Regions from separate parts of the Kitasatospora sp. NPDC090091 genome, predicted to be linked through region 2. Evidence: riboswitches for the same ligand, from Rfam matches in the RefSeq annotation. Region 2 holds a riboswitch; each other region holds the start of a gene.
What was found. A riboswitch is a leader RNA that binds a small molecule or an ion and turns the genes downstream of it on or off. The one in region 2 is predicted to bind cobalamin.

Region 1: it holds a riboswitch for cobalamin, as region 2 does, so the genes downstream of both, ACIPSC_RS10965 (ribonucleoside-diphosphate reductase subunit alpha) here and ACIPSC_RS07120 (prenyltransferase/squalene oxidase repeat-containing protein) in region 2, are expected to answer to the same signal.
Region 3: it holds a riboswitch for cobalamin, as region 2 does, so the genes downstream of both, ACIPSC_RS01945 (HoxN/HupN/NixA family nickel/cobalt transporter) here and ACIPSC_RS07120 (prenyltransferase/squalene oxidase repeat-containing protein) in region 2, are expected to answer to the same signal.

Annotation. Positions count from the first base shown of each region.
Region 1 covers NZ_JBIVDY010000005.1:249,087-252,349, reverse strand. Annotated here, with positions in the region: gene ACIPSC_RS10965 (ribonucleoside-diphosphate reductase subunit alpha) at 1-1,573, opposite strand, end outside; cobalamin riboswitch at 1,774-1,914, opposite strand; gene ACIPSC_RS10960 (glycosyltransferase family 39 protein) at 1,978-3,263, opposite strand, start outside.
Region 2 covers NZ_JBIVDY010000003.1:355,790-359,052, reverse strand. Annotated here, with positions in the region: gene ACIPSC_RS07130 (peptidase) at 81-1,169, shown strand; gene ACIPSC_RS07125 (flagellar hook-length control protein FliK) at 1,205-1,684, shown strand; cobalamin riboswitch at 1,774-1,917, shown strand; gene ACIPSC_RS07120 (prenyltransferase/squalene oxidase repeat-containing protein) at 2,020-3,263, shown strand, end outside.
Region 3 covers NZ_JBIVDY010000001.1:435,133-438,395, reverse strand. Annotated here, with positions in the region: gene ACIPSC_RS01955 (hypothetical protein) at 1-1,091, opposite strand, end outside; gene ACIPSC_RS01950 (ArsR/SmtB family transcription factor) at 1,143-1,526, opposite strand; cobalamin riboswitch at 1,609-1,802, shown strand; gene ACIPSC_RS01945 (HoxN/HupN/NixA family nickel/cobalt transporter) at 1,835-3,004, shown strand; gene rpmG (50S ribosomal protein L33) at 3,111-3,263, opposite strand, start outside.

The DNA of each region.
Region 1 (3,263 bases), on a different contig from region 2:
CGATCCGCAGCTTGAAGAAGACGTCCTGAAGGCCCATCACGCCCAGGCCGACCGGCCGCCAGCGGGAGTTCGACGTCCCGGCCTCGACGGTCGGGTAGAAGTTGATGTCCACCACGCGGTCGAGGAAGGTCACGGCGGTGCGCACGGTGGCGTCCAGCCGCTCCCAGTCCATCGCGCCGATCAGGTCGGCGGCGGTGGCGCCGTCGGCCACGTGGGCGCCGAGGTTGACCGAGCCGAGGTTGCAGACGGCGGTCTCGGAGTCGTCCGTGACCTCCAGGATCTCCGTGCAGAGGTTGGAGGAGTGCACGGTGCGGCCGGGCAGCGCGGTCTGGTTGGCGGCGCGGTTGGAGGCGTCCTTGAAGGTCATCCAGCCGTTGCCGGTCTGCGCCAGGGTGCGCATCATCCGGGCGTAGAGGGTCTGCGCGGGGATGGTGCGGACGGCCTTGCCGGCCAGCTCGGCCTTGCGGTAGGCCTCGTCGAAGTCCTCGCCCCAGAGGTCGACCAGCTCCGGCACGTCGGCCGGGGAGAACAGCGACCAGTCCTCGTTCGCGTTGACCCGGCGCATGAACTCGTCCGGGATCCAGTGCGCCAGGTTGAGGTTGTGGGTGCGGCGCGCCTCCTCACCGGTGTTGTCGCGCAGCTCCAGGAACTCCTCGATGTCCGCGTGCCAGGTCTCCAGGTAGACGCAGGCCGCGCCCTTGCGGCGGCCGCCCTGGTTGACGGCGGCGACCGAGGAGTCGAGGGTGCGCAGGAACGGGACGATGCCGTTGGACTTGCCGTTGGTGCCCCGGATCAGGCTGCCGCGCGAGCGGATCCGCGAGTAGGAGAGGCCGATGCCGCCGGCGTGCTTGGAGAGACGGGCGATCTGGGCGTACCGGGAGTAGATCGAGTCCAGGTTGTCGAGCGGCGAGTCCAGCAGGTAGCAGCTCGACATCTGCGGGTGCCGGGTGCCCGAGTTGAAGAGGGTCGGCGAGGAGGTCAGGTACTCCAGCCGGCTCATCAGGCGGTACAGCTCGGCCACCTCGCGCACCGACTGCTCGTTGTCGCCGACCGCCAGGCCACAGGCGACGCGGAGCAGGAAGTGCTGCGGGGTCTCGACGACCTTGCGGGTGATCGGGTGGCGCAGCAGGTAGCGGGACTGCACGGTGCGCAGGCCGAAGTACTCGAAGCGGTCGTCACCCTGCGGGTCGATCATCGCGTCGAGGACGTCGGCGTGCTTGGCGACGAGGGCGGCGGTGGTGTCGCCGATCAGGCCCTCGGCGTGGCCGACCGCGATCGAGGTGGAGAAGGAGACCACGCCCTGGGTCGCGGCCTCGTCGACGATCTCCAGCGCGAGCAGCCGGGCGGCGAGCTTCGAGTACTGCGGGTCCTCGGCGATCATCGACGCTGCGGCGTCCACGGCCAGCCCGCGCAGCTCGGCGAAGTCCGAGCCGGCGTGGCGGCCGCGCAGCGCGGCGGCGGCGACATGGCCGGGGTCCACCTGCGGAAGGTCGACGCTGCGGTCGGTCAGCACCCGGAGCAGAGCGCCGCCCGGGTCGGAGACCGTCGGGTCGGCGGTGGCGGAGCTGGACACCTGGGCGGGCAGGGTGGCTGAGGCAGCGGTGGTCAAGGCGCTCTCTCCTGGCGGCGATCGGCGGCGGTGGATCGAATCACCGGGCCGTTCGGGGCAGGGGAGCACGGCGCGGCAGCCGAACGGCGTCGCGCGACGGTGTCATCCCCGGCCCGCCCGCGAGGCCCGGAAGTACTACTGGTGCTGAAGGCCTCTGCGGGGAGGGCGACCGGCACACCGTCGGCAGGTACTCGGACTCGCGGGCTCGGCTTGAGCCGCCCGCACACCGCTGCGGGGCAGTCCCGGATTCCCACCGGGTTCCCCTGCGTCGACAGCAGGGACGAGCATACATCTAGTGGCGGCTGAGTATGACGGCCCCATATGTAGTGGCGGGCGTGTCGCCGAGCCCGGGCCGCGCGCCCGGGCTCTCAGTACCGGAGGAACACTTTGTACGTGCCGGAATCGCCGGTCGGGGAGCTGAACTGAGCGATCAGGCGGTAGTGCCCGCCGGCCCCGACAGCGTCCGCGACGGCCCGGTTGATGGCGCTCGGCGCGGTGCTGTCGAGGACGACGAGGTTGAACCAGCCGTCCCGGACGGCGGTGACCGTGCCGTCGTCGCCGCGGTGCACCACGCCGGCCCGGTCCTGGTACTCGGTGCCCCGGCGGGCCGAGAACCACTGGTCCGGCTTGCTGACGCTGCCCAGGTAGTACTCGGGCAGTCCCTCGACCTCGGTGAGGTAGCGGCCGCCGTGCGGCTGGGCGTGCAGGCGCAGCACGCTGAGCAGCCGGCCGGAGTCGGGACCGTCCTGGTAGCGCAGGGACGCCTGCTCCAGCCCGAGGGCGAGCAGCACCACCCACACCAGGATGCCCAGCTGGGGGTTGCGGAAGTGCGCGCCGACCAGCCGGGTGATGCCCACGCCGGCCAGCGGTGCGGCGAAGAGCATGCCGAACCCGAGGTGCCGGAACATCACGCCCGGGGTGCCCAGACAGGCGTACAGGACCGGGATCAGCAGCGCCGTTCCGCACAGGGTGGTGCTCAGCGCCGCGCGGCGCAGCCGGGTGGCCGTGATCTCGTCGTCCTCGGGCGACTCGTACATCCGCTCGCGCCGCACGTAGGCGGCCGCCCCGGCGCAGGCCAGCAGCGTGAACAGGCCGCTCCACTGGGCCGCGGAGAGCAGGACCGAGCCGGCCGACCGGGCCTCGTGGCCCTGCGTGGGCGACCAGGCCGCAATGTCGTCCAGCAGGCCGAAGGGCAGCAGCAGCCCGACGGTGCCGACGGCCAGGAGCAGCGCCCGCAGGGCGGCCGGGCCGCGGCCCTTCCGGGCCGAGGCGGAGATCACGGTGAGGGCGAGCAGGGTGGGCAGGGCGACCACGGCGGCGTACTCCGCGGCGACCGCCAGGGCCGCCACCGGCGCGGCCAGCAGCACCAGGGCCACCGGGGCGCGGGCGGTCCGGACGACGATCCAGGCGGTGACCGCGACCAGGGCGATCGCGAGGGCGTCCGGGGCCGCGTAGAAGCCGACCACCACGGTGGACTGCACGACGGCGTACGCGGCGGCGCCGCAGATGGCCACGCGCTCGTTGAAGAGCCGGCGGGTCAGCGAGTAGGCCAGGACGGTGGTGGCCAGGGCCAGGACCAGGCTGACCAGCCGGGCCCCGAAGATCCCGCTCGCGTTGGCGGCGGCGCCGGCCAGCGGCGGGTAGAGCCAGGGCG
Region 2 (3,263 bases):
GCGGGCCGGAGCTCCGAGGGCTGCCCCGGCGCGTCGCCGGTGTCCTCCGGGCCCCTGCGTCCAGGCCCGGAAAGGCACCCATGTCCGCGCTCCGCCGCCCCCTCGGTCTGCTCGCGATACCCGCACTGGCGCTCGCCACCGCACTCCCGGCGGCCACCGCCGCCCACGCCGCACCCGCCGCCGCACCCGCCGCCGCGCCGTCCTCCGCGACCGTCCGTCCGGACGCCGCCGCGGCCGGCTGGCTGGCCCGTCAGCTCGTCGGCGGCGACCACTTCGAGTCCGTCTTCGACGGCACCGCCTACCCCGACCAGGGCCTGACCATCGACGCTGTGCTGGCCTTCGCCGCCTCGCACAGCTCCGACGAGGCCGCCGCCAAGGCGACCGCCTGGCTGGCCAAGCCCGAGATCCTCGGCGGCTACCTCGGCGACGGCACCACCGAGGCGTACGCGGGCGCCACTGCCAAGCTGCTGCTCGCCGTCGAGGTGCGCGGCGGGAACCCGACGGCCTTCGGCGGCGTCGACCTGCCGGCCCGGCTGCGCTCGCTCCAGACCGCCGAGGGCCGGTTCTCCGACCGCTCCCAGTGGGGCGACTACAGCAACGCGTTCGGCCAGTCCCTCGCGGTGATCGCCCTGCACCGCACGCCCGGCGGTGCCCCGGCCGCGGCCGTCGACTTCCTGGCGAACAGCCAGTGCGCGGACGGCGGCTACCCCGTCTCCTTCGGCCAGGCCACCTGCACCAGCGACCCGGACGCCACCGCCCTCGCCGCCCAGGCCCTGGCCGCCACCGGCCGCACCGCCAAGGCGAACGCGGGCCTCGGCTGGCTCGCCGCCCACCAGAACGCCGACGGCGGCTTCGCCGCAGCCGGGGCGTCCGCCTCCAACGCCAACACCACCGGGCTGGCCACGCAGGCGCTGCTGTCCGGCGGGCGCTTCGGGGCCGGCGTCAAGGGCTGGAGCCGGCTGGTGAAGTTCCAGCAGGGCTGTGCCACCGACCCGGCGGTACGCGGCGCGATCGCCTACGACGCGACCGGCTTCAACCCCGGCAGCGGTTCCCGGGCGACCGCGCAGGCGGTCCTCGGCCTGGCCGCAGCCCCGCTGGCGACCCTCTCCGCCGCCGGCGCGCGTCCCGACGCCCCCACCCTGGCCTGCCCGGCGCCGGCCGCCCGCTGAGAATCCGAACCCCCGACCCCACGAGGAGAGTTCCGATGACCGACACCCTCACCCCGGCCCGCCCCGCGCGCCGCACGCTCGGCTCGATCGCCGCCGTGGCGGCCCTCACCGCCGGCCTGCTCGGCGCCTCCGCCGTCCAGGCCCCGCAGGCCCACGCCGCGGCCTGCAGTGGCACCACCGGCGTCACCGTCGTGGTCGACTTCACCGCCGTCGGCGGCGGCATCGAGACCGGCTGCGCACCCGGCGACCCGGCCACCGGCCTCGCCGCGCTGACCGGTGCCGGATTCTCGTGGGCCTTCCACCCGCGCTTCCCCGGCTTCGTGTGCAAGATCAACGCACTGCCGACGACGTGCACCAACCCGACCGGCGGCGCCTACTGGTCGTACTGGCACGCCCAGCACGGCGGCCCTTGGTCGTACAGCAACCTGGGCGCGGGCAGCTACAACCCGGCGCCCGGGGACGTCGAGGGCTGGTCCTTCGGCGCCGGCGCGCAGCCGGGAATCACGGCGCCCTGACACCGGTGTGTCGCCGCACGCGGCGCGCCGGGCACCCTCCGAGGAGCCCGGCGCGCAGGTGATGTGATCGACATGACGATCCGTTGACTCTCCGTCAGGCGCCGTGGTCTGATGAAGCGATTTTCACCCTCGGTATTCAGGGGAAGCCGGTCCAACTCCGGCGCTGACCCGCAACCGTGGACCCACCTCCGGGTGGGTGAGCCGGAATGCCTGGACCGGGGGACTGTTCACACAGCACATGCGTCGTCGCGGACTACGACGCGGTCGCGACGGTGCCTGCCCGGGAACCGTCGGCTGCGCCGCTGCCTCCCGCGTCGACCGACCAGGGAGTCGTCGTGAGGGTCAGCAGCAGTCGCGCACGCCACAGAAGCCGGGACCTCGCGTCCCTCGTCGTCGCCGGGACCGTCGCGGCTGCCGCCTGCGGTGCGGTCCTGCTCGGACACCCCGGTACGGCCGCCGCCGACCCGGTCGAGCAGTGCGCCGCGGCATCCGGGGCGATCGTGACGGTCGACCTCAGCCGGGGCGATGGTGCCGCCCGGGGTTGCGACGCCCACCCCGTGACGGGAACGACCCTGCTGCACGACGCCGGGCGCACCCCCGACCTCGGCAAGGGCAGCACGTACCTGACCGATCCGGCCCGTCTGATCGACGGTCACTACTACGAGGCCTTCCCGACCTTCGCCGACTTCGGCCTCACCATCGACGGCGCCTACGCCCTGGCGGCGACCGGCACCGACGACGTCACGCTGCGCAAGATCGTCGACTTCCTCGACCAGCAGGGCAAGGACCCCAACGACCGCACCGTCAACGACTGGACCGCCGTCGGGACCGAGTACGCGGGCGGCGGTTCGATCGGCAAGGAGGCCCTGCTCGCCGAGATCGTCGGGCGCAACCCCCGGGCCTTCGGCGGCCACGACCTGATCGCCGCGCTCGACCGGGCGGTCTGTGCCAAGGCCGACCAGAACACCGGCTGCGCGGACTCCGGCAACTACACCTACGCCACGTCGGTGTTCTCCCAGGCGCTCGGCATCATGGCCCAGCTGCGCGCCGACGACGCGACGAACGCCGCCGCGCCGATCGCCTACCTGAAGAGCCTCCAGCACGCCGACGGCTCCTGGCCGAGCCTGATACCCGCCACCGGCGACTCCGACGTGGACAGCACGGCGATGGCCCTCATGGCGCTCGCCCTCGTCCCCGGTGACGAGGCCGCCGCGGCCGTCGACAAGGGGCTCGCCTGGCTCGCGGCCCAGCAGCTTTCCGACGGCGGCTTCCCCGGCGCGGCCGGCCACTCGACCAACTCGGCGGCCCTCGCCGTCCAGGGCATGACGCTGCGCAAGGCCGCCTACGGCGGGCAGATCGCCAAGGCGCTCGACTTCCTCGCCGGCCAGCAGAACGGCGACGGCGGGTTCAACGTCGCGTCCGCCGGGCAGCAGGGATCGGACGTCCGCGCGTCGACGCAGGTGGTCGGCGGTTCCACCGGGATCTCCTTCGGCACGCTGTCCCGGAACCTGGGCGGTACTCCGACGCCGACGCCGACGGGCACGCCGACGCCGACGGGGACTCCGACCGGTACTCCGAC
Region 3 (3,263 bases), on a different contig from region 2:
CGCCGGCCCAGCGAAAGGTCGGTGACGGCGCGCAGCGCGGCCGGGTCGTGGTCGGCGATCGCGGCTTCGATCTGGGCGAGCAGGTCGCCGGCCGGGTCGAGCGCGGGCGCCGCCCGGCCGAAGGCGTGGGTGGGGGAGTGCGGGTCGAGTTCGGCGGCTCCGGTGGCGGCCAGCAGGGTGGGGCGCTCCAGGGCGGCGCCGTAGAAGGAGACCGAGCCGTGGTCGCCGATCAGGCAGTCCGCGGCGACCAGCGCGGCCTGCCAGCCCTGGTGGGGCGGTAGCAGCCGCAGGCCGGACCGGGCGGCGGCGTCGAACAGGTTCTGAGGGTCGTGCCGGGCCCAGATGTTGGGGTGCAGGACCGCGGCCACGGTGTACTCGTCCGCGGGGAGCCGGCCCACGAGCCGCAGCGGGAGATCGAGGTCCCGGCCGGCCAGGGAGTGTGCGCTCCAGGTGGAGCTGACGACGACGAGGCGTCGGCCGTCGACCGCGCCGAGGGCGGCGCGGTAGGCGTCCCGGGAACCGGCGCTCACCAGCATCCGGTCGTAGGAGAGGTCGCCGACCTCGCGGGCGCGCGGCAGCGCCTCGGGGCAGGAGCGCTCCAGACGGTGGAACTGCTCCCGGTGGGAGAGCCCGACCACGGCGGGGAACACCCGCCCCCGGTGCGTGAGTTCGTTGCGGGACAGGCCCGCGGCGCTGATGGTGTCCCCGGTGGACTCCGGGACCAGCCGGTTGTACCCGGCGCCGTGCGGCAGGACGACGAGCGGGGCGTGCAGTCGGTGCATGGAGGAGTGGACGGCGCAGGCGACCGCCAGGTCGAACCGGTACCGGGTGGCTTCCTGCCAGGTCAGGATGGTGAAGCCGGGGAGACCGCGGAGGTGGTCGTCGAGACCGGCGGCGAAGGCCGAGCCGGGGTTGACGGTGAGGTAGAACCTGATGCCGTGCCGACCGCGCAGCAGGCTCAGTACTTCCAGGACCCGGGTGGCGGAGGTGAGGGTGCGGGAGACCGCCAGGACGCGTGCCCTGACCGGCCAGGTGTCCCAGCGGTCGTCGGCGGGCCACGGACGGGGACGGCGCCCGGCGCGGATCAGCACGCGAAGATCGTACGCATCCGGGCCCGGGTCGGCAGGGTGTTCGAGGAACTCTCAGCCCGCTGCGGTGGCGGTGGGGGATGGGTGGGCGGCGGCGCAGGTGTTGAGGAGGGGGCGCAGGGCGTCGTCCACGAGCCGGTAGCGCACGACACGTCCGTCCTTGTCGCCGGTGACGACGCCGGCCGTCCTCAGGAGCCGCAGCGCCTGGGAGACGGCGGGGTCGCGCATGCCGGTGGCAACCGCGAGGTCGGTGACGGCGAGCGGGCCGGCGCGGTGGAGGGCGAGCAGCAGGGCGAGCCGTCCGGGGTCGGCGAGCAGCGAGAACCGCTCGGCCAAGGACCGGACGTGCCCGGTGTCGCCGATCGCGGCGATCGCCTCGCAGACCCGGTGTCCGTCGATGGTGCGGTGGCCCGCGCGGTCGGCCGGTACGAGATGCATTCGGACATTCTTGCAGCCCGGGCCCTGTGATCCTTGACACCTGCGCAGGTGCGCAGCCTTGCAAGGGTGTGCACGGGCCGCCTACGGTGTTGCCCGCCGTGGTGTTCGGGAAGACCGGTGACGGACCCTCAGGGTCCGGAGTCCGGAGCGGCCCTCGCCACTGTGATCGGGGGGAATCGTCCGTACCCATGACGCCACTGGGCGCCTCGCGCGCCTGGGAAGGCGGGTACGGAAGCCCCGTCAGCCAGGAGACCGGCCACGGCATCTCACGAACGTCATTCCACGAGGTGCTGGAGCGTGATCCCAGGATGACCCTGCCCGAAACCGCCGCTGCCCCGGCGGCACCGTCCGCCCTGCCGACCTTCCGGTGGCGCCGCGAGGACACCGTCCGTACGGCCGGGCTGATGGGGGTGATCCTGGCCATGCACGTGGTGGCGTTCGGAACGCTCATCTTCCTGGTCGCCCCCGAGAAGTACGAGGTCGGCACCCAGGTCTTCGGGGTGGGCCTCGGCATCACCGCCTACACCCTCGGCATGCGGCACGCCTTCGACGCCGACCACATCGCGGTCATCGACAACACCACCCGCAAGCTGATGGCGGACGGCAAGCGGCCGGTCTCGGTCGGCTTCTGGTTCGCCCTCGGCCACTCCTCGATGGTGGTCCTGATGGCCGCCATGGTGGCGGGCGGCGCGCAGCTGGCCGACACGCTGATGGACGACGAGTCCACCACCCACCAGTGGCTGGGGATGGTCGGCACCTCCGCCTCCGGCGTCTTCCTCTACCTCATCGGCGCGCTCAACCTGGCGGCGCTGTTCGGCATCCTCAAGGTGTTCCGCTCGATGCGGGCCGGGCGGTTCGACGAGGCGGAGCTGGAGGAGCACCTCAACTCGCGCGGCTTCCTGGCCCGCATCCTGAACCGGGCGACCCGCTCGATCACCCGGCCGGGCCAGATGTTCCCGGTCGGCATGGTGCTCGGGCTCGGCTTCGACACCGCGACCGAGGTGACCCTGATGGTGATGGCCGGCTCGGGTGCGGCCTCCGGGCTGCCCTGGTACGCGATCGTCTGCCTGCCGCTGCTCTTCGCGGCGGGGATGAGCCTGTTCGACACCCTGGACGGGACGTTCATGAACTTCGCGTACCAGTGGGCGTTCTCCAACCCGGTGCGCAAGGTGTACTACAACCTGACCATCACGGGCCTGTCGATCGCGGTCGCCTTCATCATCGGCACCATCGAGCTGGTCGGGGTGCTGCACGAGAAGCTGGACCTGACCGACCCGGTGAGCGGCTGGATCGCGGACATCTCGCTGGACAACGTCGGCTACGCGATCGTCGGGCTGTTCGTGGTGGTCTGGGCGGCGGCGATCGGGTACTGGCGGATCGCCGGGGTCGAGCAGAAGTGGAGCCCGCAGCCGGTGAGGCCGGGCGCCGGGCCGGCCGAGGGTGAGGACGCGCCCACCGCGCCGGAGGCGGCGCGGTAGGCGGCGGGCGCCGATCAAGCCGCTGAACGAGCCGAACGAGCCGGACGAGCCGAACACCACGACGGAGCCATCCCGGGGGCCGGGGTGGCTCCGTCGCGTTCAGGGGTCAGCGCTCCTCGCGGAAGTCGACGTGCTGCCGCACGACCGGGTCGTACTTGCGCAGCACCAGCCGGTCCGGGTCGTTGCGGCGGCTCTTGCGGGCCACGTAGGTGTAGCCGGTCCCGGCCGTGGACCTGAGCTTGATGATCGGGCGCAGTTC